3 regions of the Labrenzia sp. 5N genome follow, and region 1 is predicted to be linked to each of the others. Evidence: riboswitches for the same ligand, from Rfam matches in the RefSeq annotation. Region 1 holds a riboswitch; each other region holds the start of a gene.
What was found. A riboswitch is a leader RNA that binds a small molecule or an ion and turns the genes downstream of it on or off. The one in region 1 is predicted to bind cobalamin.
Positions count from the first base shown of each region.

Region 1 (10,460 bases):
GCCAGGGCGGGTAATGCGACGCAACTCGGCAAGTGCCTGCAGCTTGTCCGGAACGAAGTTGAGCGCGAGGGCTGACGTTGATACGTCAACGGAGTTGTCGGGAAGCGGCAGGTCCTGTGCAGACCCGACTTCAAAGCGGGCTCTCGCGTCGGTGATCGCTTCCCGCGCATGCATCACGAAGCCTTCCGAAAGATCGAGACCGACAACCGATTTTGGCTTGGCCATATCGAGTATGGTTTCGGTCAAGACTCCGGTGCCGCTCCCTATGTCCGCCCAGTCTGCATCAGCAGGCGCGTTGAGCCAGGACACGAACTCTCTTGCGATCAATCGGCTCCATCTGCCCATGTAGTGATCGTAACTGCGACCTGCACTCCAGGAATCGTGTTTCGCATTGCCGGACATGTCCTTGGCCTCCCGCCCAGGATTGATATTCCAGATACGAAAATAGTGCCTTTGAAAGTGAATTTGGACAACGGCAATCTATCTAGCGCCGGACCTAAATCGCGAGAAAACTGATGAGATGGGGCAGGACATTCGAGAGCTGCAGGTCAGATCCTGACCGGCCGGCGAACCGGCGCACTTCGATCTGGCGATTGAAGGCCGCACCAGGTTCACCGCGCGGCAGCTGGGCTTCTGCAATCCAGGTGTCCACGTAGGGCTGCGCCTGCACTGCGCCCTTGCCAATATGTCGAATCCTGTCCCGGTAAAGCAAAAACTATTTATAGTTGCCCTTGCTCGACAACAAACCACGAAAATTGCCCACGAACCGACAACGTCAAGAACAGTATGTTCAGAAGCTGCTCAGACGCGCGTCGATTTGGGGTGTTGGTTGAAAATCGCACGTTTCGGTACAGAAATCGGGCCAAGTTGAGAGTGTGATCGATTCAAATCTTCCGTAGATGCCGGTCAGGCTTGGTAATTCTACGCGGACAGGGTTTCTCGTGAATTCAGTAGTGCCTAGGAAAATTTGACGAGCAATTTGGCCGGTGTGAAAGAAATAGATGCTCGTAGGTTCAATAGTTCCAGAATAGGGTCGTGTTTCCTCTTTCAGGTTCAGAATTTGTTGAGGCGGCTGCCGAAACACTGCTGGTATCGGGTCGCACTTCGACCCGCGCAACGCAATGGACCGAAAGGGCTTGTTTCGTGCTCGAAACCGTTCGATCAAGAGGAAACGCGCTGTTCAAGCGCGTCTTTGTGCGGGCAACGCTTTATGGCGTGTTCGGATTGCTGGCTTTTTCGCTGGTTCTGATCGGCATCGATTATCTGACCCAGACGGACAAGATCGAGGAACGCCTTGCTCGGACTGCTCACGACAAGGCGCTGTTTGTCACCAATATCGCGGCGCGCGAAATCGCCAACAAGAACTATGGTGAAGTCGAGCGGCTTTTGAATGCGATTGCGGGCGACAAATACATTATCGCAGCCAAGGCCTATAGCCGTTTCGGTCAGGAGTTCGCCAGCGATTTTACCTCCGCAGAACCTTCGAGTGCCGTGCAGTTCAATGAAGGCGCCCTGAATGTCGCGCAGTCGGGCAAGGCTCAGTATTCGGAAACCGTCGACACGATCGAATACATCCTGCCGGTTTCCCGCAGCGGGGAAGTGGTGGGGTCTGTGCTGGTGCGCATTTCGAAGCACGAGCTTGCGGGCGTTCTGAGGGAAAAGATTGTTCAGGTGGTGTTGATCCTGGCGGTTCTTCTTCTTGCCTTCGTTCCGGTGATTGCTGCCCTGATGTACCGGGCGACGGCAGGTGTCAGCCGCGTCACGCAGGCAGCGAATGAGGCCGCAGCCGGTTACCTCGACTGCAATCTGGAAACTGATGCACCAGGCGAGGTGGGTGACCTGCAAACCGCGTTCCGCGGAATGATGGTCAAGCTGCGCGAGAATATTCTGCGGATCGAGGAACTCGCCTACACCGATCGCATTACCGGTTTGCCCAACAGGGCCAAGCTGGACAATGTCGCGATGACGCTGATCGATCTGCGACCCAAGGAAACGGGCAGCGTTCTTTACATCGGACTGGACCGCTTCAAACTGATCAACGACATGCACGGACATGCCGTAGGCGACAAGCTGTTGCGGCTGGTCGGCAACCGGTTGGCCGTCCTGGTCGACGAGCTGGCCAAGCCACTGACGTTAAAACCCCCCTGCGTTGCCCGGTTTTCCGGCGACGAATTCGTCGTACTGTTACCCGGCGTCGATGATCTGCAGACGCTTGCCAAGTTGTCCAGAACGATGGTCGAGCGGCTGGGTGGGGCCTACAGAATTGGCCGGCTTTCCCTTTCGCTGACCGTCAGCGCGGGGATCGCGAGATACCCGGAGCACGGTACAACGGCCGAGGAAGTTCTGCGAAACGCCAACATGGCCATGTATGAAGCAAAGGGTGCCGGCAGGGCTCAGTCGATCGCCTACAACGATATCATTCGCGAACGGATGACCGAGCGCGAACAGATCCGGCACAGGCTGCAAAGCGCGCTGAGAGACCGCACGCTATCCGTTCACTACCAGCCGAAGGTCGACATTTCGTCCGGCAAGATTGTCGGTTCAGAAGCGCTGCTGCGCTGGAACGATGCCGAACTCGGATCCGTACCGCCCTACAAGTTCATTCCCGTGGCAGAAGAATGCGGTCTGATCGTTCCGATCGGAGAATTCGTGCTGGCATCCGCGCTCTCCGACATGAAATCCCTGCACCGGCAGAATATCGATGTATCTGTCGCCGTGAACGTTGCGCCGGCGCAGCTGCAGGCGAAGGGATTTACCGGCAGAATGCTCGGGATCATTGGCGAGAGCGGGTTCTCGACGGAGAAGCTGGAACTGGAAGTGACGGAATCGAGTCTTGTCGACTATTCGCAGAACCTTCTGGATCAGATCCTGCCGATCAAGAAAGAAGGCGTCAAATTTGCAATCGACGACTTCGGCACCGGCTATTCCTCGCTGCACAGTCTCGCAAGCATGCCGTTCGACACGCTGAAGATCGACCGGTCCTTCATCATGGACATTGCCAATTGCGAGGATCGACGGACCATCGTCGAGCTGATCCTGATGCTGGCGAGGCAGCTCAATCTCAACACAGTTTCCGAAGGGGTCGAGACCCAGTTGCAGATGGATTACATCAATCTGTGGGGCGGGACGCTCGGCCAGGGCTACTTGTGGAGCCCGGCAGTGCCGTTCGGCGAGTTCTCGCGAATGGTCATGAAGCGGGAAGAAGAGGCGAATGCGGCCGAGCCCTGGAGGCAGGCAGCCTCCTGAACTCCGATGAGGGATGTCCTGATGGCCGTATGTGTCTAGTCGTGTACGTCGACCAGACCTTCAAACAGAGCGCTCTTCGAACCGTCGGACAGGCATTCCACGGTCAGCGCCTCCGTGAAGGCCTGCTGGTCAGAGGCTTCGACGGGGCTTTCTGCGAGTAGCGTCAGGATCTCGTTGCCGAGGCGCAACAGCTCCGGACGGACATCCTTGATCAGGTCGGGTACGTTCTGCGGACGAGCTTCACCGCTCTCCCAGCGTTCGATCCAGCAGGTTTGAATGTCCTTGGCCGCATCGATCTGCGCCTGGAAAAACAAGGTGACATTGTCAGCCGACAGGCCGTTTTCGACTGCCTTTTCGCGGGCAGCATCCAGCACCACCTTTTCCCTCGGCAGATCCTCGACAGGTTTGTCGTTATCCGCTTTCCAGGCTGCAACCGACTGCATGAACGACAGACGTTCGTTGATGGCGCCGAAAAGCTTGTCAGGTGCCGCCCAGCCAGGAGTGACGGTGGAAGCAAGAAGAGATACCGCAAGAGCGGTCAGGGGGATCGATTTCAACATGGTCGAAGACTTTCACAGGTCACCGCCTGCGGCAAGTCTTTGGTTGTGGTCTACTTCTTTTCAACCGAGCGACTAATCTCGGTGATCACGCCGAATGCGACGGCGGCCATGATCTTCAATAGTCCGCTGTCGAGCGCCTGTTCGCGTGTCAGATTGCCAAGGAAAAAACCCGGTCTTGGTTCAGTGACTGCTCCAAGAGTAACGCCGGCCAGAAGTGCCAGCTGAATGCAGCCAAGGAAAAAGACGACACCAGCGATAAGCGTTCCCAATTTGGTAAAGGGCATTGCAAACTCTCATGATGTGCTTTGTATTCGAGTGAGGTTATCTTTCGTTAGGGTTTCTGCAAGTAAAAATCACAATTACCCTAAATACAGAAAAGTTTAATAAACAAAGGTTTTGATTTTCATCTTTGATTGGATTCTGCAAAGTTCAGAATTTTCAGGTGGCTGACGCAATTTCCTGAAGAAGTGTTTTGAGATCTGAAGCTTGTCGGTGATGCTGATCCGGCTGATTTCGGTGGCGGTCTTCAGGCGGCAAAATTTCGGTGCAATGTCGCATTCAGACCGAATATGGCGAAAATTCGCTTGCAGAATATCGCCAATCCTTGCAAATCTAGACGATGCGATGGTTTCGCCCGAACAAGCGTAAGGGCGGATGAAATGGGAACACGGTGAGGCGTACCCAACAGGGACCAATACCGTGGCTGCCCCCGCAACTGTATGCGACGAGCAAAGCCCTTCAAGCCACTGGAGCGATCCGGGAAGGCGGGCAGCGCAGAGACTCGCGAGCCAGGAAACCTGCCATCCAGCGGTCCCATCGGGGCCGGTTCACACCATCTGCTCGCGCACGGAGGGTGCGCAAAGGAGAAATGACATGCATATCGAACCGGGCATCGTCGACGGTGCCAAAATCGTACTCAGCTACGGCACCGCGGCTGCTTCCTTCGGCCTTCTGGGCAAAATGGCTCTCGACACAATCCGCAAAAGCGGCGTGCTCAGCCTTGCCGTCCGTTCCGTCATCACGACGGTTGCCGTATTCTGCTTCTTCGAAATCCTGCCGCATTACCCGGTCGGTGTTTCCGAAGTGCACTTTATCCTGGGCTCCACCCTGTTCCTGATGTTCGGCGCTGGTCCGGCAGCAATCGGCCTCGCTGCAGGCCTTCTGCTCCAGGGGACGCTGGTTGCTCCTTTCGACCTGCCGCAGTACGGCATCAACGTCACCACGCTGCTCGTGCCGCTGTGGGCTGTCAGCATGCTGGCAAACCGCATCATTCCGGAAAAGACCGCCTATGTTGACGTTTCCTACGTTCAGGCACTGGCTCTTTCCACCACGTTCCAGGCTGGTATCGTTGGCTGGGTTGCTTTCTGGGCATTCTACGGCCAGGGCTTCGGTGCCGAGAACATGGCTTCCGTCGGTTCCTTCGGCTTTGCCTATATGCTGGTGATCCTGGGCGAGCCGCTGGCTGACCTGGCTGTTCTGGCCGCTGCCAAGACCCTGGCGCCGCTGACCCGGAACCTTGCTTTCGAAAATCGGCTGCACAACGCGGCTTAAGTCTTCGGGCTTTTGCCGAAATCAAGTGACGAAGGGCGGCCCTGGGGCCGCCCTTTTTGTTTGTCGTTCCGACGCCTTGACAACGAACAATCAGAGCTTCGTTGCCTCGGTGGAGCGGATCTTCTTCCAGTTGGCTTCCGCCTTGGTGATCGTGCCGGACTGGTCTTTCTGGAACTCGCGGAAGATGGCCTCGTTCAGGAACAGATAAAGCTTGCCGTCCACAACAGCTGCGAACTGCGGATCGCCGTCGAACTTCTTGCCGACTGAAACACCGAAGGTGCAGAAGCCGCCGTTTTGCGGCAGGTACTGATCCGGATGCGCGGTGAAGGCATCCATGGCTTCCTGGGATGCGAAGTAATAGGCAACACCGTCGTGGACGGCCGTATATTGCGCGGTTCCGTCAATCCGGTTGCCCAGGCTGACAAAGGCCACGGGATCGACACCATGAAGACCGAGCGGGCTGCCGGCGGCCGTCAGGCCGCTGGAGGTGTTGTATTCGTCCGCGGCCATTGCCGGGGCAGAGAGAGCGGCAAGAGACAGCAGCGTTGCGGCAATGGCGGATTTCATCAAGGACATGTTCTACTCCTGAAAGGGTATGAAGGTTGAAGGCCGGATTTGCTCCGGTGCCTCTACCTTGCGTCCGAAGCTCAGGCGTCTCCATGTTCGTAAGTTCCCGAGGATTTGCAGATCGTCCGGATTGCAGTTCAAAAAAAGACACCGGCGTGAGGGCCGGTGTCATTGTGCGTTGACGGGGGCTGTCAAGCGGCCTGTGCAACCGTTTCCTGCGGTTTGGCAAGGCTGACCACTGTCAGAACGGCAATGGCGTTGACCAGGTAATAGGCGAAGTCGAGGCCGGTGAAGCCGAGTGCGAAGGGAGCTGCCAGGAACACGATGCCGACGGCAAAATCGACCGCCAGATGAACCGAATAGGGCAGAATGCGGATGATGCCGGTCTGGTGATCCGTCAGGATCGTCAGGGCCAGGGCCGCAAAGCCTGTCAGGAAGGATAGCCAGAAGGCGATCGGGTTGGATTGGCCGAGATCAAGGAATACGGGCAGGGCAATAAGGCCGATCGCGACGGGATAATCGAGATAGGCGTGCATGGTCTTGGTGACGAAGCGAACAGACATCTTTCAGGTGCTCCAGGTTGGTTTCCTGCGGGCGGATTGCCCACGAGCCCAAAGATGTTGGTCGACTTCGGTTCCATCCATGCACGAAAGTCCCTGAAAATTGACCAATCGTCCGGGAGCCTTGCGCTTTGCGGTGTTGAGGCAAAAATGCGGGAATGAGACTTCAACCGGAACCGGCCTTTCATGAAACATGACGCCCTGACCCAGATCCTGGATGCCTTGAAGCTACGGGGATCCGTCTATTTCCATACCTGCTTTTCGCCGCCCTGGGCCGTGCGGGTGCCGGCTTTCGGCAATGTCGCGAGGTTTCACATGGCAATGCGTGGTGGCTGCTGGCTGGCGGTGGACGGTGTTGACAAGCCGATCCGCCTTGCGACCGGTGACCTGGCCGTCATTCCGCACGGGGCCGCTCATATCCTGAGTGATGAACCGGGCCGTCCCGCCGCCGAAGTGGACGAGGTCGTGCGGCAATCCGGTTATACGGGGGAAGGTGCGCTCTATTACGGCGGTCCGGACGAGGAACTGGCCTGCAAACTGTTCTGTGGCCATTTCGAATTCGAGGAAGGCTCGGTACATCCGCTGCTCGATGCCTTGCCATCGGTCATTCATCTGCCCAACACACAGACGATGAACGCCTTCTGGCTGGAAGCAGTGATGCGTTTTGTTGCCAGCGAGGTGCGCGCCGGGCAGCCGGGGTCCGAGGCGATCATCCACCGATTGACGGAGATCATCTTCATCCAGGTGGTGCGAACGTTCGTCGACAGGGAGGGGGACAGGGCCGGATGCCTGGCGGCGGTGCTCAATCCGAAGCTTGGGCGCAGCATGTCCAAGATCCATCTGGCGCCGGAAAAGCCCTGGACGGTGGAGAGCCTTGCCCGGGAAGCCGGCATGTCCCGGACGGTTTTTGCAGACAGGTTTACGAACCTCGTCGGCATGACGCCGCTGGCCTATGTCACCCACTGGCGCATGGAACGGGCACGGCGCGACATTCGGGAGACGGATCTGCCCCTGATCGATATTGCCGAAAATATCGGCTACAGCTCGGAAGCCGCCTTCAACCGGGCCTTCAAGCGTCAATTCAACCAGACACCCGGACAGGTGCGACGGCAAGGCGCGTCAGTGCCGGCCTGATTTGAATCAGTTGGCGGCCAGATAGGCCGGCAGATCGGCAACGCTCTCCAGAACGGCATCTGCCAGGGTTTCCAGGTCGTGGCGCGCGCTTGTGCCCGTCAGGACACCGATACAAAGTCCGGCGCCCGCCGAACGGGCCATTTCCAGATCATGCGTGTTGTCACCGATAACGGCGATCCGGTCCAGTGCAAGACCTGTTGCCTCGGCAAAGCCGCGAACCATGCCCGGTTCCGGCTTCGGGCCAAAACCTGTGTCGTAACCCGTGACGAAAGCAAATCGGGGCGCAAGCCCGGTGCCGGCGAGAAAGGCCCTTATGGCCGCTTCGCTGTCGCTGCTGGCAACACCCAAAGTGAACCCGGTTCCGCTCAAGGTCTCGACAGCTTCCGGAATGCCAGTAAGGGGCGCAGCATCATGCATGCAGCCGATGAACACCCGGTCGAGGTCTGCGGTCAGCGGGCCTTCCTGAAAATCAGCACCGCAGGCAATCCAGGCAGCCGCGATTTCCGCAGAGTTGCCGGCTGCAAGCAGAGACCCGGCCGCGGACTTTCCGGTCACCAGATCCATGCCGGTCTGTTCCAGGAGCCTGTCGGCCAGGGCGCGGTCGCCTCTGGCTGCATGGAGCGAGGTTTCGCGATAGGCCGGTGCCCATGTCGCGTCGAAATCCAGCAGGGTGCCGTCCTTGTCAAACAGGATGGCGGTGATGTTGCCTGTGAGGTTGTTCAAGTCCGGTCTCCCGTGGATTTCAGGTTGGACCGCAATGTGTCGAGGGCGGATTTCAAATCCTCGAAAGCCTGTTCCGAAAGACCGGATGCCTCGGCAACACATTGCGGCACGGCAGCCGCCTTTTCCCGAAGCGCGTTACCCTTGGCTGTCAGGCAGACATTGACGACGCGCTGGTCTTCCAGATCGCGGACGCGGGAGACAAGCTCCATTGCTTCCAGGCGCTTAATCATCGGTGTCAGCGTGTTGTATTCCAGGCTGAGCGCGTCGCCGATATCCTTGACCGTTCTCTCGTTTCTGCGCCAAAGCAGGGTCATCACCAGATACTGCGGATAGGTGAGGCCGAGCTCTTCCAGCAAAGACCGGTAAAGGTGATTGAAGGCCAGATTGGCCTCATAGACGGCAAAACAGAGAAAATCGTCGAGATCTCCGCCCAAGGCGTCCGGGCCGGCGTTCTTCAAGGGCTTCGAGGCGCCTTTGTTTTCAGTGCGTTCTGACATGAAACGTTCCTAAGCAGCATTTTTTTTCTTGGCAAGCGTTGACAGAGCGAACTTGCCGATACATATACATCGCACACGATTAAATCGTGCACGAGTTAAATGAAGATCATCCCATGGGAAACAAGATCGTTGGGCCGCAGGTCAACCGTCGCCAGGCGCTGATTGGCGGCGGTGTCCTTGGGCTCGGTCTGGTGATGGCACCGAAGTTCGGTGCCGCAAAACAACTGCTTGAACAGGAGAATCTGAAAATGACGACTTTCACGACATCCGATGGTGCAGAGCTTTTCTACAAGGACTGGGGGCAGGGTCAGCCGATCGTCTTCTCCCACGGCTGGCCGCTGTCGGCTGATGCCTGGGACGCGCAAATGCTGTTTTTCGGCCAGAACGGTTTTCGGGTGATTGCCCATGACCGCCGCGGCCACGGCCGCTCCAGCCAGCCCTGGGATGGCAACAACATGGACCGCTACGCCGACAATCTGGCCGAACTGATCGAGCATCTGGATTTGAAGAACGTGATCCTGATCGGTCATTCCACCGGTGGTGGCGAGGTTGCCCATTATGTTGGCCGGCATGGCAATGACCGGGTCGCCAAAGTCGTTCTCGTCGGTGCTGTGCCGCCGCTGATGCTGAAAACGGCAGACAATCCGGACGGCACGCCGATGGAAGTGTTCGACGGTATTCGCCAGGGAACCGCCTACAACCGGTCGCAGTTCTTCAGGGACCTGTCGGTGCCATTCTATGGTTTCAATCGTGATGGGGTCGACACCAACGAGGGTCTGCAGGAAAGCTTCTGGCTGCAGGGCATGGCCGGCGGCATCAAGGGTCAGTACGACTGTATCCGCGAGTTCTCGGAAGTCGACTACACCGGTGACCTGAAGGCCATCAAGGTGCCGACGCTGATCGTGCATGGCGACGACGACCAGATCGTGCCCATCAAGGCTTCTGCCCACCGGGCGGCGGAAATCGTCGACGATGCCACCTTGAAGATCTATGCTGGCGGCGGTCACGGTCTTGCACAATTGCAGGCCGAGGAGTTCAACAACGACGTTCTGGCATTTATCCGCGGATAAGCGGCGTCGGTAAAAAAACGGGCGGCTCGGTGAGCCGCCCTTTTTCGTTGCCAGCCTCAAATCGTCTCCCCGCACGGAGCGCAACAAATAACCGGACCCGGATCTGCGGCTCGGGAAGGCCAACAAAGGCAACCGATCGTCATGAGCCCCGGGGATCTCCTGCACCCAGGCAATAGCGCTTTTCCGGGCTAGTGTCTGACTGTTGCCCCACGCTCGTTGAGAAGCAGATCGAAGAGAAACGGCACATTCATGGAGCCGAAACGGCTCGCGCGTGCGACACCTTCGTCGGAGATCTCCACAATGCCGAACATCTTGTAGAGGCGGAAAAGATAGTTCGAAGACTGGTCCAGATCGAAATCGTAGCGTGGATCGGAAAAGAACATCCGGAACGTGTGCAGCGCCTCGAGCGGGAAACCCGTGTGATGCTCCCGCAGATTGTCGAATTTCGTGCAGAAGTCTTCCAGCGTTTCCCTGCTGCCATCCAGCTCTTCCATCTGGATGCGCTGGGCGATTACAAAGTCGGCGATATGTTCCTTGCCGTAGTCGGTCAGC
Region 1 covers NZ_JAAZTM010000016.1:482,815-493,274, forward strand. Annotated here, with positions in the region: gene HEP89_RS18090 (class I SAM-dependent methyltransferase) at 1-402, opposite strand, end outside; gene HEP89_RS18095 (hypothetical protein) at 497-652, opposite strand; gene HEP89_RS18100 (EAL domain-containing protein) at 1,144-3,246, shown strand; gene aroQ (gamma subclass chorismate mutase AroQ) at 3,282-3,806, opposite strand; gene HEP89_RS18110 (hypothetical protein) at 3,857-4,090, opposite strand; cobalamin riboswitch at 4,415-4,626, shown strand; gene HEP89_RS18115 (energy-coupling factor ABC transporter permease) at 4,680-5,357, shown strand; gene HEP89_RS18120 (YHS domain-containing (seleno)protein) at 5,448-5,933, opposite strand; gene HEP89_RS18125 (hypothetical protein) at 6,116-6,487, opposite strand; gene HEP89_RS18130 (AraC family transcriptional regulator) at 6,671-7,618, shown strand; gene HEP89_RS18135 (HAD family hydrolase) at 7,625-8,341, opposite strand; gene HEP89_RS18140 (MarR family transcriptional regulator) at 8,338-8,838, opposite strand; gene HEP89_RS18145 (alpha/beta hydrolase) at 9,087-9,908, shown strand; gene HEP89_RS18150 (hypothetical protein) at 10,097-10,460, opposite strand, start outside.

Region 2 (10,460 bases), on a different contig from region 1:
CAAGCCATGCGTTGCATTCGCCTTGAGTCTTGAAGCAACCGGCCTGGGAAATGATGTATTTCTGGCTGAAATTGAAGACCTTGCCACCGGCAATGCCTTTCCAGCCGCTGCCGGTAAAGGTGCGGCAGTCATAAGCTGTGTTGTAGGTGCTGGGAATGTCCTGCCGGTTCTTGGTGAAGGTGGGGGAGAACAGCAGCGTTTCCACCACATTGCCGCCGGTCGTGTCGTAGGACTGGCATGCGGCAAGGCTCAGCGTGGCGGCCATGACCGGTACCAGGCGCAACACCTTTTTCAGCCCATCAGCAAGGCGGTGCGGAAGTGTGCGGTAGCAGGTCATCACGGGCTCCAGTGAACAGCATCGGTACGGTCCAGGACCGTTCAATTGATTGATTTGCAACAACTCTCACATGAGCCGAAGACTTGGTCAAAATCAAGTCACGTTCGCTCGGGTGGTACCCGCAAGGGCGTGTGAAAGGAATTTAGGTTCCCGGGCGTGCGAACTGCTCCGCACGCCCGGAAAATCCTCGGGTCTGACGAGGTGTCAGGCCTTGTCGGTCACCAAAAGGGCAAAGGCTTGGGTTTCGGCGACTTCCTTCAGCCGGTCGAAACGGCCGGAAGCGCCGCCATGACCGGCTTCCATGTTGGTTTTCAACATCAGCAGCTTGTCACCTGTGCCGGTTGCCCGCAGCTTGGCAACCCATTTGGCCGGCTCCCAGTAGGTTACGCGCGGATCGGTCAATCCGCCTACCGCCAGGATGGCCGGATAGGCCTTTGCCTCAACGTTGTCATAGGGAGAGTAGGACGCGATGTAATCGTAGGCTGCCTTGTCCGTGATGGGGTTGCCCCACTCGGGCCATTCCGGCGGCGTGAGCGGCAGCGTATCGTCCAGCATAGTCGACAGAACGTCGACAAACGGAACTTCGGCAATGATGCCGCCGAATTTTTCCGGTGCCAGATTGGCAATCGCACCCATCAGCATGCCGCCGGCCGAGCCGCCCTGAGCGACGATACGGTCGTGCGATGTGAAGTTTTCCGCAACAAGATGGTCTGCCGCGGCTATGAAGTCGGTGAAGGTATTCTTCTTGTTCTCGCGCCGCCCATCCTTGTACCAGTGGAAGCCCTTGTCCTTGCCGCCGCGAATATGGGCGATGGCGTAGACGAACCCCCGGTCGACCAGCGACAGGCAGTTGGTGTTGAAGCTCGCCGGAATGGTGATGCCGTAGGAACCATACCCGTAAAGCAGCAGAGGTGCGGAGCCATCGAGCCTGGTGTCCTTCCGGTAGAGCACAGACACCGGCACGGTTTCGCCGTCGGCTGCGGGAGCCATCAACCGGCGGGTGACATAATCGTCCGCATCATGGCCGGAAGGCACTTCCTGTTCCTTGCGCAGAATACGCTCGCGGGTCTCGACATTGTAGTCGAAGGTCTGCGATGGCGTTGTCATCGAGGAATAGGTGAAGCGGATCGTGCTCGTGTCGAACTCGTAGCCGCCGCCAAGGCCGAGCGAATAGGCTTCCTCGTCGAAGGCGATGGAGTGCTCGATGTTGTCTGCAAGCCGGCGGATCACGATGCGCGGCAAGCCGTCTTCGCGCTCCAGCCGCGTCATGAAGGACTTGTAGACGCAATGCGACAGGATCAGGCATCCTGCCTTGTGGGGCACAAGATCGGACCAGTTTTCGCGGCCGGGATTGCCTTTCGGCGCAGTGACGATCTTGAAGTCCTCGGCGCCGCCTGCGTTGGTCAGGATGTAGAGTGTGTCGCCGTGATCGTCGATGGAATACTCGATACCGGTCTCGCGCTCTGCGACAAGCACCGGTTCGGCGGTCGGGTCGGTGGCCGGGATCATCCAGACTTCGGACGTCTCGTGATCATGAATGTCGATGACGATGGTGTCGCCGGACTGGGTCTTGCCGACGCCCATGAAGAAGCCGGCATCCTTTTCCTCGTAGACGAGAACGTCGCTCGCCGGGTCGGAACCGACTTCGTGACGGAAGAGTTTCGAGGGCCGGTGGTTGGCGTCGAGGCGAACGTAGAACACATAGCGGCTGTCTTCCGAGAAGACGCCGCCGCCGCCCGTGTCCTCGATGGCGTAGTCGAAATCCTTGGCAGACTGGGCGTCGCGCAGCTTCAGTGAATAATATTCCGAGCCCTTGTCGTCATAGGCCCAGGCGATGAGCGCGTGATCCGTCGACTGGCTGACGCCGCCGATCCGGAAATATGCCGTTCCTTCTGCTTCCTTGTCGCCATGGAGAAGAACCGTTTCCGCGCCGCCGTCACGCGGGGTGCGAAAGAAAACCGGTTGCTGGCCGCCGGTTTCATACTTGAGGCCGTAAGCGAAAGGCCCGTCGGGCGCCGGAACCGAGCTGTCGTCTTCCTTGATGCGGCCGCGCATCTCCGCAAAAAGCTTCTCCTGCAGAGTCTTCGTCGGTGCCATCTGCGCTTCGTGATAGGCATTTTCCGCTTCCAGATAGCTGCGGATGTCGGCATCCAGCACGGACGGGTCCTTCATGACCTCCTGCCAGTTGTCCGCCCTCAGCCAGGCGAAGTCGTCCTGGCGGGTAATGCCGTGGGTCTCAAGGGTGAGGGGGCGCGCTGCGGCGCGCGGGGGAAGGGCGTCCTGTTTCATGGATCGGAGGTAAGATTTTTGAGCCTTGAAGGCAAGGGTCAATACTGCCGAGGCGGCTGGGTGTTTCCGCTTCCAGGCAATCCTGTCGTGCTTTCAGACAAGAGCAGCGACCCGCAAAAGTCTTTGACATTTTTTAGGCGTTCGCGCACTTAGGAAGAGATGGTTCCCGACTCCGAACTCCGGACCGGGATTAAAAGGGAACACGGTGCGACGAGCCCGAAAGGCTGCAAATCCGTGACTGCCCCCGCAACTGTGAGCGGTGAGCAAACCTGAAAGCGCCACTGGGGAGACCCCGGGAAGGATCAGGCAAGCAATGACCCGCAAGTCAGGAGACCTGCCATTTCACCTTAAACCTTAACCCGGGCGGGGTGCCCCGGAGGAGTGAGTGACATGGCCAATCGGCACCTGCCGGCAAAGTTGCACATTCGGTTCCTGACTGCCCCGCGAAATCGCGGAGGGCGATATGAACCGGAAATTTTCTGCTGAATTCTCAAGACTTGCTAACCTCCTGACCGAGGCTGATCCGCTGGCGACGCGCGCAGCACGCGCGATGGTTCCCGATGGGCTGCAAAAATCTGTTGTCAGCGAGAATATAGGTAATGTAATAACATTACATGATGATTGTTCCAAACGTACCCGATCCGGCCGTGCCCAGTGCAACGAGGAAAGCAATGCCTTTGCTTTTCCGCAGCCTCCTGTCGGTTCACTGGCAGAAGCCGTGGAGGCGCGTCATGAGCAATGATCCGCACAAGATATTTGTCTGCACGACCTGTCGTCACAATGGGCAGACTTGCCATCCCGGATATGGGCTGATCTGCAAGCTGAAAAGTGCAATGGCACAGGCAGTGCCTGTGGTTGGAGACGAATTCGAAATCAGTGGAACAGCCGACATGGAGAGCTGTTCGAGACCTTGCACGTTGGCATTCAAGGCCACCGACAAGGCGATCTACCTCTTTGGGGACATTGAGGACGATACGGACATCGATGACCTTGTCGACTACGCCAATCGGTATCGCCAGATTGAAAATGGATGCGAGGTGACCGAGGAAAGCCACGGCAAGCGCTGGAGCGCATCGCAAGGCCGGCTTCCGGCAGCGATGATCGTTTCGGAAGAAGACGGGACGGCGTTCTCATGACGGGGGTCGATCTGTTTGTCCGGGAGGTCAGCTGGAAGACGGGGCAGGGCAAAACCATTTTGCATCCGCTCAGCTTCGATCTGCCTGCCGGTGAGGTTCTTGGAATTGCCGGCGCCAATGGTGCCGGCAAATCCACCCTGTTGCGGCTGCTCTATCGTTTCCTGAAACCGAAAACGGGTGAAATCCTTCTGGATGGCACGGATCTCTGGCACATCAGTGCCAGAGAGGCCGCCAAAACGATCGCCGCCGTGCTTCAGGAGCAGCCGACCGATTTTGCCTTGACCGTGCGCGAGATCGTCACACTCGGCCGGCGTCCCCATGCAAACGGTATTGCCGGCGCAGGCAAGCGGGACGCCGAGATCGTCGATGACTGTCTCGGGAAAATGGATCTGCTGTCCTATGCCAAAAGAGCCTTCGGCACATTGTCCGGGGGGGAAAGGCAACGGGTGATGGTGGCCCGGGCGCTGGCGCAAGAACCAAGGCTTCTGGTGCTGGATGAGCCGACGAACCATCTGGATATCCGTCATCAGCTCGAGATCGTCGAGCTGATTGCCGATCTGGACATTACCATTGTCACCAGCCTGCACGACCTCAACCTGGCAAGCCGTGTCTGCGACAAGGTCTTGCTGTTGCATGAGGGCCGACTGGTTGCCCAGGGAATGCCGGAGACGGTGCTGACCCCCGGCAACATTGAGCAAGCCTATTCGGTACAGGTCCGACTGGAGCAACTGTCTGCCAGCCGCGAACGCTACCTGACCTTCCATCTTTGAATTTCTGGAGACTTAAAATGAAAAAATTTGCCCTGGGCCTCGCGCTCACCTTTCTGTCTGTTCCGGCATTTGCGCAGACGAGTGTGGAAAGCTGCAACCGCACGGTGACCTTCGACACGCCGCCCAAAGCAGCTGTTTCGAATGACGTCAACCTGACCGAGATGATGCTGGTACTTGGCCTGCGCGACCGCATGGTTGGATATACCGGCATTTCAGGCTGGAAGACGCTGGACGCGGAGATGCGTGAGGGCGTTGCCGAACTTCCCGAACTCGCGTCGAAATATCCGAGCAAGGAAGTGCTGATCGGGGCCGACGCCGATTTCTTCTTCGCCGGCTGGAATTACGGCATGAAGGTGGGCGGTGAAGTGACGCCTGAAACGCTGGAGCCGTTCGGCATCAAGGTCTACGAGCTGACCGAATCCTGTATTCATATCGGCGACAAGCCGAAGGCGTCTCTGCAGGATCTCTATAACGACCTCCTCAACCTCGGAAAGATCTTCGGTGTCGAAGATACAGCCCACGATCTTGTTGCGGCCTACAAGCTGGAGCTGGACCGGATCGCGGCAACGGTGCCTGCTGGTGAAGAGCCGCTGCGGGTCTTTGTCTACGACAGCGGTGAGGACAAGCCCTTCACTGCCGGACGGTATGCCATGCCGACAGCGCTTATCGAGGCAGCCGGCGGCGTCAACGTGATGGACGATTTTGAAAAGAGCTGGGCGACCGTCGACTGGGAAACCGTGGTGGAAAAAGACCCGGACATGGTTGTGATCGTCAACTACGGCGAAGTGACGGCTGACCAGAAACGCGACTTCATGAAACACAATCCCGCCCTGGCCAATATTGCAGCCGTCAAGAACGACCGGTTTGTCGTCCTGGACTATGTCGAGGCAACCCCGGGGCCGCGGAACCTCAAGGCCATCGGAAAGCTCACCGAAGCGTTCTGGGGAGAGTGAGCCTTGCAGAAGATGCTTCGAACTGCCGTTGCAGGCAGAAACGATGGGCCCGCATGAGCGTGCTCACGGACAAAAGCGCTGGCCTGCGCCGGTTGCGGGGGAATGGGATATTGCTTCTGGCCGGTGTGCTGGTGCTGGCTATTTCCATTGTAGCCGCCATCGGTGCGGGTGCGGTGGCGATCCCGGGCGGCACTGTCTTCAAGATCCTGGCCAACGGTGTGATGCCGGATCTGTTCGCGATTGACTGGTCCAAGGGCCGGGAGGCTATCGTCTGGGAGATCCGGTTTCCGCGGGCGCTGCTGGCCGGGTTTGTCGGTGCAGGTCTGGCCGTTGTTGGCGCAGCCCTGCAATCCGTCACGCGCAATCCACTGGCCGATCCGCATCTGCTCGGCATTTCGTCCGGTGCAGCGGCTGGCGCCATTCTTGCCCTGTTGCATACAGGCCTGTTTCTGGGATTGATGACCGTTCCACTGATGGCATTCGCCGGGGCATTGGCGGCAACTTTTCTTGTACTCGGGGTGACACGGTTTGCATCTGCAACCAGTGCCGACCGGCTGGTGCTGGCCGGTGTGGCCGTGTCCTTCATCATCATGGCGATCGCCAATATCCTGATTTTCCTGGGCGATCCGAGGGCAACGCATACGGTTGTCTTCTGGATGCTGGGTGGTCTCGGTCTTGCCCAATGGGCTCAACTGCCGTTTCCGCTTGGCATTCTGCTGCTGGTGGCGCCGTATTTTCTGCTGCGGTCTGCCGATCTCAATGCGATGACCATCGGCGATGAAACAGCGTCGACGCTCGGCATTCCGGTGGCCCGTTTCCGTCTCACGGTGTTTGTGCTGGGAGCTCTGATCACCGGTGTGATGGTCGCCTTTTCAGGCATCATCGGCTTTGTCGGGCTGATGGTGCCGCATATTGCCCGCTTTCTGGTAGGGGGCAATTATAGCCGGGTTCTGCCGGCATCAATGATGCTTGGCGCAATCTTCCTGATCTGGGCGGATATCATCGCACGAACGCTCCTGTCCCCCGAGGATATGCCAATCGGCATTGTCACCGGGCTGATTGGCGGCATTTTCTTCGTGCTCCTCCTGCGCTCCCGCACGGGTCAGGCACACTAGAACCTCGCATGGTCCGCTGCCGGCCGTTCAACCGGGCCTGGTTGAACGGTCGCTGGTCAGAGCGAGGCTCAAGGTTCGTTGTGGTAGATCTCGACGGTTTCCATCAGGCAGCATTCGTATAGTGTTGCTTTATCGAGACCAAAACGGACCCACATGGACAAACTTCCCACCAATCTTGCGGAATTCACACACATCCGGATCATCATCGGCATGGTGATCGGGCTGGGTGTTGCGCGGCTGCTCAATGGCCTCGCGCGGTATGTTCAGCATCCCCAACGCGAAGAGATCTACAGCGTGCACCTTGGGTGGTCGTTGTTCATGCTTTTGTCCGTCGTTCACTTCTGGTGGTTCGAATTCGCACTTGGCCGCATTCAGGTCTGGACGTTCGAAAGCTATCTGTTCGTCATCGCCTTTGCCGCACTCTACTTTTTTATTACCGCCGTGCTTTATCCGGACAAGATGGGCGAATACGCCAGCTACAAGGATTATTTTCACGCCAGGCAGACCTGGATCTACGGCTTGCTTGCCCTGATGTTCGTGCTCGACATCGTGGACTCGCGTCTGAAGGGGATCGATTACTTCAACGATCTTGGAACCGCGTATCTGGTGCGTCAGATCGTGATGATCGTGCTGGTGCTGGCCGCGACGAGGATCCGCAAGTCCGCTTATCACATCGGTCTCGTCAGCGTTGTCCTGCTGTCGCAGATCTGGTTGATCACCAGCAACTTCAGCGTTCTGAAGTAACTGGCGTCCTCTGGCCGTTGATCGAAACCACAGTCTTAAGCCGCTGCGCCCGTCGGCCTCATCTTGCCGCGCATGAAGATGAAGATCATCACTGCCATGTTGAGGAAGTTCCAGGCGATACCGTTCAGGAACGCGGCCTGGTAGGAGCCTGTGAGGTCATAGATCCAGCCGGACAGCCAGCCCCCGAGGGCCATGCCGAGAATTGTCGCCATGATCACCAGGCCGACACGCTGTCCAGCTTCGCGGGCCGGCAGGTATTCTCGCACGATCACGGCATAGCTCGGCACGATGCCGCCCTGCGACAAGCCGAAGATGAGGGACACGAGGTAGAGTGAAGCCAGGCCGTTGAAGGGAATGAACAGGAACAGCGCGGCGCATTGCAGCACGGAACCGATCAGCAGGGTCATGACACCGCCGATCTTGTCGGCAATATATCCGGATGCCAGCCGGCTGATGACACCGGCACCGGTCATCAGTGCGATCATGTCCGCTCCGGGGGCAACGCCATAACCCAGATCGACGCAATAGGCGACGATGTGAACCTGTGGCATCGACATGGCGACGCAGCATGCAAGACCCGCGACCACGAGAAGAGCCTGCAGGACGGCAGGCGGCAGGCTGGTGTCCTGGCGACCGAAACGGGCCGTGGCCGCACCGGTGCTCAGGGATGTGTCCGGAGGAGGCCGGCGCAGCAAAAGGGCCAGCGGCACCATGGCGACAAGGCAGATGACGCCGATGAGGATATAGGTCTGGCGCCAGTCGGAGGTCGCAAGGCTCCACTGGATCAGCGATGGCCAGAGCACACCGGCAAGATAGTTTCCGCAGGCGGCGCAGGCGACCGCAAAACCGCGCCGTTTCAGGAACCAGTGTGAGATGTCGGCGATCAGCGGGCCGAATGTGGCCGCGGTGCCCAGACCGATCAGTAGGCCCTGCGTCAGAGAGAAGCTCCAGACATCCGGCGCAAAGGCGGCCAGGACGAACCCTGCGCCAAGCGAAAAAGCAGAGCCGATGACGGGTATGACAATGCCGTAACGGTCGACGACGCGGCCAAGCAGGTAGTTGCCCGCGGCAAACCCGAACATCGTCGCGGTGTAGGGCAGGGACGCTCCGGCACGATCGATCCCGAAATCCGTCTGGACGGCGGGCAGAACGATGACAACCGCCCACATGCCGGCACCACCAAGGGTGCTCAGCAAAATCGAAATCGCCAACCGGAACCAGGCGTAAGGCCCGTCCTGGACGTATGGATCGGATGCGTTGGCAAGGGACATGATCGGGTACCGGGAAAGTGCAGAACCATCTGCCTAACAGGTTCGCCGATGGGGAACCAACAAATATCCTTGAACCAACCGACCACAAATTCAAATGATTGCACGAAGGCGAAAGGGCCGCCTTCGTGCAAGAGCAGACGTTTAGCGGACGTCAGGCGTTCGCTTTCAGGCTTTCGGAGATGAAATCACTCAACGACCGGGTCGGATGACCGATCAGGTCCTCCAGGGCCGTGGAAGTCGTGAAGAGCTCGCCTTGAGACGCGCCTCTGTCGGAATCAGCGAGGACATTTGCAAAGCCTTCCGGCAAACCTGCCTGGACCAGGATGCCGGCATAGGTTGCTTCTGGCAGGTTGTTGAACGGTATCTCACGGCCGGACTGGCTGGAGAGCTCTGCTGCCAGGTCGGCAAGACTGAACGCAGGTGATCCGCCAAGTTCCAGTGCTCGCGTGCTCAGGTCGCTGCCGGCAACGGTGCGGGCTGCGGCTTCTGCGTAATCTTCGCGTCCAGCGGCGGAAAACTTGCCGTCACCGCTTGCGCCCGCAACGGCACCATGGGCAAGGGCAGCCGCTACAGTGCCGCCGAAATTCTCGATGTACCAGCCGTTGCGCAGCACGGCATGGGCAATGCCGCTTTCGCGCAGCATCCGTTCCGTTTCGGCATGTTCCACACCCAGCTGGAGGCTGGACTGCGGAACGTTGAGAAGGCTGGTGTAGACGATGAAACGGACGCCGGCTGCCTTGGCTGCATCGATGACGGCCTTGTGTTGCGGCGCGCGCTTGCCGACCTCCGATCCGGAGATCAGCAGAAGACGCTCAACACCTTCCAACGCAGCCGGCAGGGTGGCGCTATCATCGTAGTCAGCCTTCACCACCGAAACCTGGTCCGTGGCAAGATCGCCGGCTTTTTCCGGTGAGCGGACAAGCGCGCGAACTGGCTCGGCGGTGAGGCCGGCAAGATGTTTGAGGACGAGACGGCCCAGCTGACCATTGGCACCCGTGACTGCGATCATTGTGTTTCTCCTTGAAGGTTGATCGTTCGAAAATGCATCGGATGCTGCCCATGTAGACGGATCACTTACTTTTTGTTAGTACGTACAAAAAGGTTAGTTTTGAGATTTATCGGATCTCGGACAAAAAACTGGAAAACAGGATGAGCGACACGGCAGAAATAACCCCCAAGTGCGTGCTGAACAGCGGCGCGCCCTTGTCCGAATTGATGCAGCAGGGGGAACTGCTCAACCAGAACTGTCCATCACGCGAAATCCTGCGGCATCTCACGAGCCGTTGGGGCGTGTTGGTGCTGATTGCGCTTCTGGAAAAAGATCAGCGGTTTTCAGAACTTCGCCGCACCGTGGGCGGCGTCAGTGAAAAGATGCTGGCGCAAACGCTGCAGACTTTGGAGGCCGACGGGTTCGTCAACCGGTATTCCCACCCGGTGGTGCCACCGCATGTCGATTACAGCCTGTCCCCGATCGGCCGGGAGGCTGCAGAGAAAGTGCGAGAATTCGCTGACTGGATCGAGGTCAATATCGCCAGGATCCTGTCCGCCAAATCCGGCCACGAGGAGGCCGTGGCAGCGGAATAAGGATTTGAGGCGTTTTTCCGGCCCTTGATCGGGAGATGAACCGTCAGTGGGTATAACGGTCGACGATCTGCCAGTATCTCGGATCGCGCCACACCCTGGAGACGGCAGCCGACAGTCGGCCTCTGATCTGCGGGTCGAGATCCTTGTTGGCCGCCAGCCACTGGATGCCGTGGGTAACCGGAGCGCCGATGACGAGACTTCCCGGGTCGTATCCCTGCTGGCGGAACATGTAGCTGGCCCGAACAGACATGGTGTACCAGG
Region 2 covers NZ_JAAZTM010000017.1:88,024-98,483, forward strand. Annotated here, with positions in the region: gene HEP89_RS18980 (hypothetical protein) at 1-337, opposite strand, end outside; gene HEP89_RS18985 (S9 family peptidase) at 542-2,626, opposite strand; cobalamin riboswitch at 2,770-2,983, shown strand; gene HEP89_RS18990 (hypothetical protein) at 3,090-3,368, shown strand; gene HEP89_RS18995 (DUF1636 family protein) at 3,358-3,762, shown strand; gene HEP89_RS19000 (ABC transporter ATP-binding protein) at 3,759-4,532, shown strand; gene HEP89_RS19005 (ABC transporter substrate-binding protein) at 4,550-5,485, shown strand; gene HEP89_RS19010 (iron ABC transporter permease) at 5,539-6,600, shown strand; gene HEP89_RS19015 (hypothetical protein) at 6,754-7,344, shown strand; gene HEP89_RS19020 (MFS transporter) at 7,380-8,615, opposite strand; gene HEP89_RS19025 (SDR family oxidoreductase) at 8,767-9,624, opposite strand; gene HEP89_RS19030 (helix-turn-helix domain-containing protein) at 9,765-10,199, shown strand; gene HEP89_RS19035 (transporter substrate-binding domain-containing protein) at 10,243-10,460, opposite strand, start outside.
Region 2: it holds a riboswitch for cobalamin, as region 1 does, so the genes downstream of both, HEP89_RS18990 (hypothetical protein) here and HEP89_RS18115 (energy-coupling factor ABC transporter permease) in region 1, are expected to answer to the same signal.

Region 3 (10,460 bases), on a different contig from region 1:
CCGACCACCTGATTGCCGAACCGGTGCAGGGCCAGGCGGAAATGGCCATCCGTTACATGAGGATCGTCCGACGGTGCTCCCCAACGATCAACAACTGCTGACCGAACAACGTCTGGCAACGTGTCGAAGGAGCGCTCGTAGTCCTGAAGCGACAAGGCCTGATACTCTTCCTTGCCTGATCGGCCCTCCAGGGCATTGGTTACGCCCGAAGTCAGGATTTCCATCAGATCGGCGGAGCTTGCTGGAACCTTGCCGACGTCATAGCCCGCGGCGGCCATGGCCTTGAGCAAATGAACGCATGACGCAGGCGTGTCGAGCCCTACACCGTTGGCAAGACGCCCGTCTCGGTTCGGATAGTTTGCCAGGATAAGGGCCGACTTCTTGGCTGCAGCCGGTTTCCGACCGAGTTTCCCCCAGGCAGCTGCAAGCGCCGCGGTAAACATGATCCGATCCGGAACAGGCGTAAAGGCAACCGGCGTCGACTGGGTGGCCTCATCGAAGACCCCTTCTTCCTTGAAGGAGACAGCACGGGTCAAGATCCGGCCGTCAATCTCCGGCAAAACGACATGCATGGCGAGGTCACGTATCGACAAGCCCTGATCGCTGTCTTCCCAGCCCTCTTTGGAGGAAGACGAAAAGACGACCTGCAACACGGGCTTGCCGGGTCGATCGAGCGGTGTCGGCTGATGGGCTGCTCCGGCCTTCGAGACGGCGAAGGCAGTACCGTTCAACACGACATCAGGCGGTGCCTCATCGAACAGGCTTTCCAGAACGGCGACGGATTCCGCTTCCTTCAGGCTGGAAACATAGATCGGCAGTGCATTTACGCCGGCTTTGTCGAGAGCAGCGATCAACGCATCCAGTGGTGCGGTTTGGGCACCTTGCACCAGAGCACGGTAGAAAGTGATCGCTGCAACAGGTCTTTCAGGATCCCGCCAGGAGGCCTTCAGTTGCGCTATATCGGGGGCGGCCTTGCCAGCAAGATAGATACCCGCGCGAGGAAGAGGCACCGGATGCGCGGGCTCTTCTCCCTTTCCGATCAGGTGCGTTGCATATCTCAAGGCATTGGCGTAATTCTCCGCGCCGCCTTCCACACAATATCGCCAGAAGCGATGCACTTCCGCTGGTGATCGGGTGGAGCGAGACGTCAGTTCTTCGTCCCACTTGTCGTCGCCTGGAATGACAATCAGATCGATGCCATTCGCGCGGACTTCTTCTTCAAACCTTTCCAGGCCGTAGCGCCAGTACTCCACTCCACCCAGAATTCGCAGAACGATCAGCCGAGACCCACGGACGGTCTGTTCGGCATAAAGATCGACCGAATAGGGATGCGACAGGGCCATGAGATTGGCGAGCCGCAGGTCTGCCCGGCCTGTTCCAAGCCGTGATTGCGCAGCGGCAAAGCTTCCCAGTTCGGTGTCTGCAGCGGACAGGAACAGAATGTCGGCTGGAGACTGGCCGAGATCGACCGCGTCCCCACCGTCATCGATCCGGCGCGTCTGGCTGGCGAGAATGTGCATGCTTGGTCTTTATTTCCAGCTTCTATCCAGCGTGTCAGGCAGCAGCCGTCAATTCACCCAGCAGGCCACGAACCGCAGTCAGGTCGAGGCCCTTCAAACCGATCACGACCAATCTGCCGCTGCTCTCGGCGCCGGCGGCGAACCAGGTTTCGACACGCGGTCCGACAGCTTGAACCATTGCAGGTGCTGCCTTGCCCTCGATTTTTACGGCCCCCTTGATACGCAGGACGCCTTTTTGCGCCATGGCTTCCAGAACCTTTGCCTCTGCATCTTTCAGGCTGGCGAAAGACGAGACTGCCAGCACGTGACTTTCAAAATCATCGTGATGGTGATGATCGTGATGATGGTCGTCATGGTGATGATCATGATCATCATCGTGGTCATGGTCATGGTCGTGGTCGTGGTCATCATGATGGTGATGATGCTCGTGCCGATCAGCCATATCGTCCTCAGCAGCAGAGCCTCTGCCGAGCAGAACTTCAATCGGAAGCGTGCCTTTTTCGGATGTCACCACGTGAACCGCCGGACGAACATCGGCGGCGATCTTCTCATGCACCTGCTTCAAAGCGTCTTCGGAGACGAGATCAGCCTTGTTCAGAACAACGAGGTCTGCGCAACGCAATTGGTCGTGGAAGAGTTCTTCAACAGGACTGTCATGATCAAGAGCCTCGTCGGCGGCACGCTGCGCGGCAAGTGCATCTTCATCAAGTGCGATCCGGCCTTCTGCGAGTGCAGCAGCATCCAGCACCGTGACAACACCATCTACCGTTACCTTCGGCTTGACGCTCGGCCAGGAGAAGGCCCGAACGAGCGGCTGTGGCAGAGCCAGGCCAGAGGTTTCGATTACAATATGCTCCGGCGGATTGTCCCGCGCGAGCAGCATTTCCATGGTTGGCAGGAAATCGTCGGCAACGGTGCAACATATGCAGCCATTGGTAAGCTCAACCACCTCTTCCGCGGCGCAATCGGGATCAGCGCATCCATTCACCAGGGAACCGTCGAAGCCCATGTCCCCAAACTCGTTGACAATAAGGGCAATGCGTTTGCCATTGGCATTGGTAAGCAAATTGCGGATCAGCGTGGTCTTGCCTGCTCCGAGAAACCCAGTGACGATCGTTGCCGGAATTTTTGCGCCCGGCTGCAGGGATGAAGTGGTCATAATTTGATATCCGGTTGTGATGTGGGTTTCAAAAGTATCGGCAGCCCCGCAGCAACGAAGACGACCTGTTGGCACCTATGCGCCATATCCTGGTTCAGTCGTCCCTGCACATCGCGGAACGACCTCGACAGATGGTTCTCCGGCACGATCCCCATACCAACTTCGTTGGAAACGAAAACGCACGGCCCCTGAAGATCCTTCAGAACCGCGCAAAGCCGTGCCGTTTCGGCGGGGATGTCCTTGTCTGCAAACAGCAGGTTCGACAGCCACAGGGTTAGGCAGTCAACAAGTACCACCCGGTCTTGCCTGCATTCGTTTTCAAGTACCGCTGCAAGTTCGAGCTGTTCTTCCACGGTGAGCCAGGACGGGCCGCGTTGATCTTTATGAGCGGCGATCCGGCTGGCCATTTCGTCGTCGTGGGCAGCACCAGTCGCGATATAGATTTTTTGCAGACCGGTTTCATGGACAAGCTTTTCCGCGAACCGGCTTTTTCCGGAGCGGGCACCGCCGAGGACCAGCGTCGTCCTCTCGCCGTTTGAATGCGTCATTCCTTCTCCCAGCCGTCCGCCCGACAGCGCCATAGGGTTGACAATGTGACGGCCGGTCTCCTGGCTTGCGGCTCAGCGCGGTCTGTACCCCTTCCCGGCCCCATCAGGACGCCAGTGGTTTTCGTACAGCCACTCACCGCTCACAGTTGCGGGGGCAGCTCCGGATCTGGACTTGAAAAAGACCGCACCGGATTCCCGTTTCATCCGGATCAGGCAAGGCCTTTTCCGGAACCGTCGGTTTCTTCCTAAACGTATCTTGAGGCCGACACAAGCAGCAGAAAGCTGCTGACGAATAACCTTGAAAATCGGCCAGGCAGTCAACACGGACACCTTCTTGCGCCAAAGTCAGAAAAAGGCACAGCGGATTTAGCCTGCCCGGGGAGTTCCAATCGTCGCGAAACGTAGGGTTTTCCAAGCACGGCAGAACGCCTAGCCATCTGAAATATATCGAGTTTTCCACACTGAGATCAAAAAAATGACGGCTTGATGAAAAAAACGCCCTCGGGGGCTTGGCAAACGGATCAAGCCTTTGATATACGCATCTCCATCGACGGGGCGGCAACGCGCTGGCCCCGAGCGTGGTGATCCCCAGTAGCTCAGTTGGTAGAGCAAGCGACTGTTAATCGCTGGGTCGCTGGTTCGAGTCCGGCCTGGGGAGCCATCACCACATCTTCTTAATCCTCCCAAATGCTGCATTTCTGAAGGCTGGGACACCGTTCAGTGTCCAGGTTGATCTTATTCACGTTTGATCTTGCAACAATCTGCACGCCTCAAAAAACGACAGCCATTTGACGCGAGCTCGTCTTTCGCAGCAGTAACGTTCCGCGCCATCTTCCTAAACAACATTTCCTGGCTACGTTTATAGCGAAGATCGCGCCTCCATTGGCTCTGCGTTGTTGAATAGCGCTTCTTGATAAAGCTCCAGGTTGCTCCTATCGTGATTTCTCCAAAGGGAGCATCATGGAAAATCGCGGCTAGATCCAGCGCCCCTGAACCCGCAAATCTTCAAATGCGTGGTACCTTTTATGAGCGGCGACAACACACACACCATTGCCACCGTAACCGCAGCACCAGGTTATGCCGAATTTCTTGAAGCCTACTGCGAGAAGGAACAGCCCCTGCTGATTAAGGGACTAGCAAAAAACTGGCCCGCGCGGGAAAGGTGGCAATCCGGCCGATTACGAGCAGAACTCCATACGCTGCCAAAGGTCCGCGACAGAGGTGTCTTTTTCCTCAGCCGCTCCCCCGTACTCGAACAAGATATCGAGATGCCGGATTTCCTGAAGGAGATCCTCGCGTCCGATCGGATAATGCAAGATTCCGTTGCCTGGAGATTCTGGATCAACAGCAGGAACAACCGGACAGAGTTCCACTACGATACCAACGCCGAGAATGTCATTACAGTTCAGGTGAAGGGCCGTAAGGAATGGGTACTGGTTTCGCCCGAAACACCGTTACCGTGCTACCCGTTCACCAACTTCTCTCTACTGAAAGACGAAGAGCGATTGCTGCGGAACAAGCGATTCTTCAAATTCGATCTGGAGGAAGGTGATCTTCTCTATCTGCCTCCCCATTGGTACCACCGGGTGGTTGCCAAGGAAGACGAGAACATCAACATCAATTGGACTTTCACGAAACGCGAAACTACGGTCATCTCAAAGGAATTCAAGCGTGACATGGAGCGGTGCGGCCTGCTGCATTCATTCAAGAACAGTGATTCCGCGCTGGTTCGGCGCTGTTACGAAACCGCTATCCGCGCCCTTCCAAATGTCGGCGGTATTGGCTGGGGTCTGAAATCGTTCATTTCATCGCCCTATACGCCAAGCCGCGGAGCATTGGTCAGCCGGTTCTTCAAGGAATTGCTGCAAATACCGAATACGCTGCTGACACTTCCAAACGTTCGCTCAACGCTGAAAAAGGTCGACAAGACCTAACCGGCGAACGCGCTGCCAATCCCTCAAGTTTGGTGCGGTATGTAGACCACCAGCATATATGCCGGGCTACGTATTCGAGAATTGCTCTCCCGCAATCCATACGCCCTCGACCTCATAGGCATTGCCAAGCTGTACGAAGTCAGCCGGATAGCCTTCTTCGAAACGACCGAGCGGGCGCCCGAGAACGTCCGCAGGATCACTGGTCGCCATTGCAAGAGCAGCTTCGACCGGAAGCTCGAGTGTACCGGTGAGAAACTTCAAGGACGCCGGCAAATCTATATCGGCGCCGGCAAGCGTGCCGTCTTCGAGGGTCAATGTGCCATCGCGGCGAAAGATTTCCCGACCTCCGAGAAAGAAGGACGTAACATCGGTGCCGGTCTGGGACATGGCGTCGGTAACGATAAAGATCCTGCCCGGGCCAGTCTTTGACTTGAGCGCAACCCGCATCGCGACCGGGTCGACATGGACACCATCAGCAATGATGCCCACGTTGAGCGCGCCCAGATCGAGCGCGGCGCCCACAAGGCCGGGTTCGCGGTGTTGCAACGGGCTCATGGCGTTAAAAAGATGGGTGACCATCGAAGCACCCGCTTCAGCCGCTGTCTTGCACTGCCGGTATGTGGCTCCGCTGTGGCCAAGACTGACGTGAATTCCCGCATCAGCCAATTCCCGCATCTGTTCTGGCGGCACCGTTTCCGGTGCCACAGTCATGATGAGGCTTGGCAATTCCCGCGCCGCGCGCAGGTAAAGCGCCATGTCTTCGCGGTTCAGAGGCCGGATCAGATTCGGGTCATGGGCCCCCTTGCGCCCCGCAAACAGATGCGGCCCTTCGAGATGCAGACCATGAAACCCCTTCACGCCCCGCGACCATGCGGCAATTCCCAGATCAACGACTTTGCGCGTCACGTCGGGCGTGTCCGTAATCAAAGTCGGTGTCAGGGCTGTTGTCCCGAGGCTTACATGGGCGGCGCAAATACGTTCGATATCGTCGACTGTTTCCGCATCCCCCAGCATCAAGCCACCGCCGCCATTGACCTGCAGATCGATCAATCCCGGTGCGAGAATGCCGTCACCAAGATCGACAGTCTCTACGCCAACTGGAACCTGATCGGCCGAAAGAAGGCCGGCCACCTTGCCATCTTCGACAAGCAGGGCAGCATTCGCATGGATTTTCTCGCCATCGAAAACCCGGCTGCAGAGGTAGGCGGTTGTGGAGGTCATACGGTCTGAGTGACTTTCTTCAGGTGCTTGGGAACGTCCGGATTGAAACCGCGTTGCCGTGCAAACCATTCGATGAAGGCGTAGAAAGAAACAATCTGCACCAAGGCATCTGTCAATGGATGCCCGGTTGCCTGGAAAGCCAGCTTTTCCGCCCGCTCCACCTTGTCGGTCGTTGCAAAAACACTTCCACCCTGGTCCACCATGCGATCCGCAGCCTGGGCAAGTCCCTCTTCGGCTGCATCGCGTACACCAAGTGCCAGGATCGGGTATCCGTTTTCGACGATCGAGACAGGACCGTGCATTACCTCGGCGGACGAATAAGCCTCCGCATGGATCTGGCAGGTTTCCTTGAATTTCAGCGCAGCTTCATTTGCGATTGCCAGACCAGGTCCGCGTCCAATGACATAAAGCGAACCCCGCTGCTCGATCGGCTTGGCAAGCGCGCGCCAGTCCTTGTCGATTGCTTTTTCAAATTGCTCCGGCAAGGCAGCCAACGCGTCGAGCAGTTCCTTGTCAGCTCCGATTTCCGCCAAAAGCAGCAGGCCCGCCAAGACGGAATTGACGAAGGTCTTGGTCGCCGCGACGCTACGCTCAGGACCTGCGCAAATATCGATCGCGGCGCTGGAAAGCTTTGCCAGTTCACTTCCCGACGTGTTGGTAAACCCTACCGTGAAAGCCCCCTGCTCGGTTGCACTTTCCACAACCGAGAGACTGTCCGGGCTGGCGCCGGATTGGGAAATTGCAATCACAAGTGCCTGGCCCAGCTTGACCTTGCCGCCATAAACCGAGGAAACGGATGGGCCGAGAGAGGCCATGGCAAGACCAAGGTAGATCTCCGAGGCATACTTGAGAAACGTTGCGGCGTGGTCAGAAGAACCGCGAGCGACGCTTGCCAGGAACACCGGCGCGCCTGCCTTCTTTGCAATGTCGCGGATCAACGGGTGTCCATCGGCCAACAGACGGCGCGCAGCCTTCGGGATTTCTTCGATTTCCCGGCGCATGTGCGTCGGCGTGGCCATGGTACTTGCTTCAATCATCAGGATTAGTCTTCCGAAATCTGAAGTTCGGCGATGAAGTCATATGCATCGCCGCGGTAAACGGAACGGGTGAATTCGACGACATTTCCGGAGGCGAGATAGGACACACGTTCTATTTTCAGCCCGGCAGACCCAGCTGGCACACCGAGAATGTCGGCATCGATAGGCTCAAGATTGCGGGCTGAAATGCGCTGGATAGCGCGAACAGGCTGCAAGCCGGCCGTGCGTAGGATGGCATAAAGAGACGTGGTGACCCGCTCCGGGTGAGGCAGGACGCTCTCGGAAAGGGAGGCACGCTCGATTGCCATCGGGGTGCCGTCTGCCTTGCGAAGCCTGTCGACACGGGCAACGCGCTGTCCTGACGTGAGACCGAGCGTGAACATTTCTTCGGGCGACGCTGGAAACAGTCCGCGGCGCAGCCACTCGCTGCTGGCGGAAAGACCACGGCGTGCCATATCCTCGGAAAAGGACGTCAGGCTGGAAAGGCGCTGTTCAACTTTATGCACCTTGGGCGCAACGAAGGATCCGCTGCCGCGCTTCTGGACAACGACCTGATCCTCAACAAGCCCGGCAACTGCCTTGCGCACCGTCACACGGGACAGATCCGTAATGGAGGCAATCTCGCGTTCAGACGGAAGCGGCTCATTCTCCTTCAGCACGCCGTCGTCAATAGCCTGCTGAATGCGCCGCCGCAGCTGCAGGTATCGGGGACCGCTGGAATTCGCCAACCAGTCACCATTTTCCAGCAAGGAAATGAAGTCAGTCATGAAACGGGGCGCCTTAGGAGATGAAAATAATACCTTTCAGATACCAATTTAAACTCTATCGAAACCGAAAATCAAGTGTTAAAACAATTTCCGAACCTGCATCACCACTGCTGGAGCACCAAACGGAAACGTTCCAGGCGCGTGATTGCCTTGAGAGACTTAATTCCGCGATACGAAACTTGGTGTGCCTCCGAGTTCCTGAACCATGAATTTGCCGACGACCGAAGACCGCGATCCGATTTCCATTGGCCTGTCCAAAAAGTCTGATGAAGACGTCCTGTCGCTGCTGCTGCAACGGCAGAAAGATGCGCTGAATGCCACCGAAACGGCCATCCCGGAGATTGCAAAAGCCGCCGAAGCACTTCAGACAGTCACTGTTTCAGGTGGAAAAATCGGCTATGCCGGTGCCGGCAGTGCCGGACTGACAGCCCTGGCGGATTGCCTGGAATTGCCGGGAACGTTCGGCTTTCCCGTTGAGCGCATGCGCATGCTCTATGCCGGAGGGGCTGCAAACCTGCTTCACCTTGCCGGCACATATGAGGACGACGAGGAAGCCGGTTTTGCTGACTTTCGAAAATCAGGCCTTGGAGAAGGAGATATCCTGATTGCAGTTTCTGCAAGTGGATCAACTCCTTATACTCTTGGTACGTTCAGAGGTGCGCAGGCGGCAGGCACAAAAACCGTTGCACTGGCAAACAATCCTGACACTCCCCTCCTCCGTCAGGCAGATTTTCCGATCTTCCTGAAAACACCTCCCGAAATCATCGCAGGCTCTACACGTCTCGGGGCGGCAAGCGCCCAAAAAGCTGCACTCAACATGATCTCTACATTGGTGGCACTGAGGCTTGGACACGCAGTTCGTGGTCACATGGTCAACCTGGTTGCGGATAATGAAAAACTGCGCCAGCGCGCTTATCGCATCCTTCAGGATCTGACGGGCTGTACGGCAGAAACTGCAGCGGAAAAGCTCCAGCAGGCCCAAGGCAGAGTGAAGGTTGCGGTTCTCATGATTCGAGAAGGCCTCGACGCGGAAAGCGCCGAAATGTCGCTCAACGAACACAGCGGAAACTTGCGTCCTTTCCTTTGACGCGTGCCCGCGCTTCCAACAGACATCTGGCACATTTTCGAACATAATCTCGTCCGCAAACAGCAGGCCGGGCCTTCTCACGGCACTATTGAGCTTGCGCGATGTAGCCGTTGTTTTTGACAGGTGTCAGCCGCCCAATTCCTTTAAAAAATGATGCCAATTTCTTTTTTTGGTTTACTACCAATGCGATTGGTTGCATATTGGTATTATAACTGTACGTTAACAAATATAACCCAGAGGCGTTTGAACAGGCGATGACCACCTGTTTTGATATTGGCGGCTCCTTCATCCGACATGGAGAGCTCCAAGCGGATGGAACCGTTGCGGAAAAAGGCCGGGTAGCGACACCCGGATCTGACTGGCAGGCGTTTGTAGACGCGATTGCCGACTGCTCCGGGCCGGATGGATCTCCTATCTCGATTTCGCTTGCAGGCGCCTTTGATACCCGCAGCGGCATCGCGGATGTGGCCAACATCCCCTGCCTGCATAAACGACCCGTGCAATCGGATCTGGAAACCGCCCTCAAACGTCCTGTCGCCATTACAAATGACGCAAATGCTTTTGCGCTTGCCGAAGCCGTCGACGGCACTGGTCGAGGCAAGCCGGTCGTTTTCGGTATTATTCTCGGGTCTGGTGTCGGTGGCGGGCTTGTCGTCAATGGCACGCTTGTTACGGGTTATGGCGGCATCGCGGGGGAATGGGGTCACGGCCCCATCATGGACCCGACAGCTGGTGGCCAGTTGAAAGGCATTGAGCACTACCCCTGCGGCTGCGGCCAGACAGGATGCATCGACGCGATCTGCTCGGCCCGTGGCATGGAGAAGATCCATCGGTCACTGCATGGGCTGGATCAGGCAAGCAAGGATATTACTGCCGCCTGGCATGCCGGTGATGCAGCTGCCACACAAACGCTCGACGCCTTCACCACTCTGCTTTCGCGAGCGCTCTCCGCTTTCGTCAACACACTTGGTCCGGATGTCATACCGGTGAGTGGTGGCCTTTCGAACGATCTTGTTCTTCTCGACGTGATCGATCGAAAGACGCGTGACCTTGTTCTTGCCAACTATAGCGAGCCACTCGTCATCAAGGGCGAATTTGCCGCCAATGGCGGCCTGCATGGTGCCGGCATCGTGGCCCGTACGCTCATCAAGGAGGCGGCCCGGTGACCAGGATCCCCCTCGAGGTAT
Region 3 covers NZ_JAAZTM010000020.1:448,873-459,332, forward strand. Annotated here, with positions in the region: gene cobN (cobaltochelatase subunit CobN) at 1-1,520, opposite strand, end outside; gene cobW (cobalamin biosynthesis protein CobW) at 1,555-2,679, opposite strand; gene cobU (bifunctional adenosylcobinamide kinase/adenosylcobinamide-phosphate guanylyltransferase) at 2,676-3,227, opposite strand; cobalamin riboswitch at 3,260-3,478, opposite strand; tRNA gene HEP89_RS22600 (tRNA-Asn) at 3,813-3,888, shown strand; gene HEP89_RS22605 (cupin-like domain-containing protein) at 4,253-5,161, shown strand; gene nagA (N-acetylglucosamine-6-phosphate deacetylase) at 5,228-6,382, opposite strand; gene HEP89_RS22615 (SIS domain-containing protein) at 6,379-7,419, opposite strand; gene HEP89_RS22620 (GntR family transcriptional regulator) at 7,425-8,186, opposite strand; gene HEP89_RS22625 (N-acetylmuramic acid 6-phosphate etherase) at 8,392-9,273, shown strand; gene HEP89_RS22630 (ROK family protein) at 9,528-10,439, shown strand; gene HEP89_RS22635 (copper homeostasis protein CutC) at 10,436-10,460, shown strand, end outside.
Region 3: it holds a riboswitch for cobalamin, as region 1 does, so the genes downstream of both, cobU (bifunctional adenosylcobinamide kinase/adenosylcobinamide-phosphate guanylyltransferase) here and HEP89_RS18115 (energy-coupling factor ABC transporter permease) in region 1, are expected to answer to the same signal.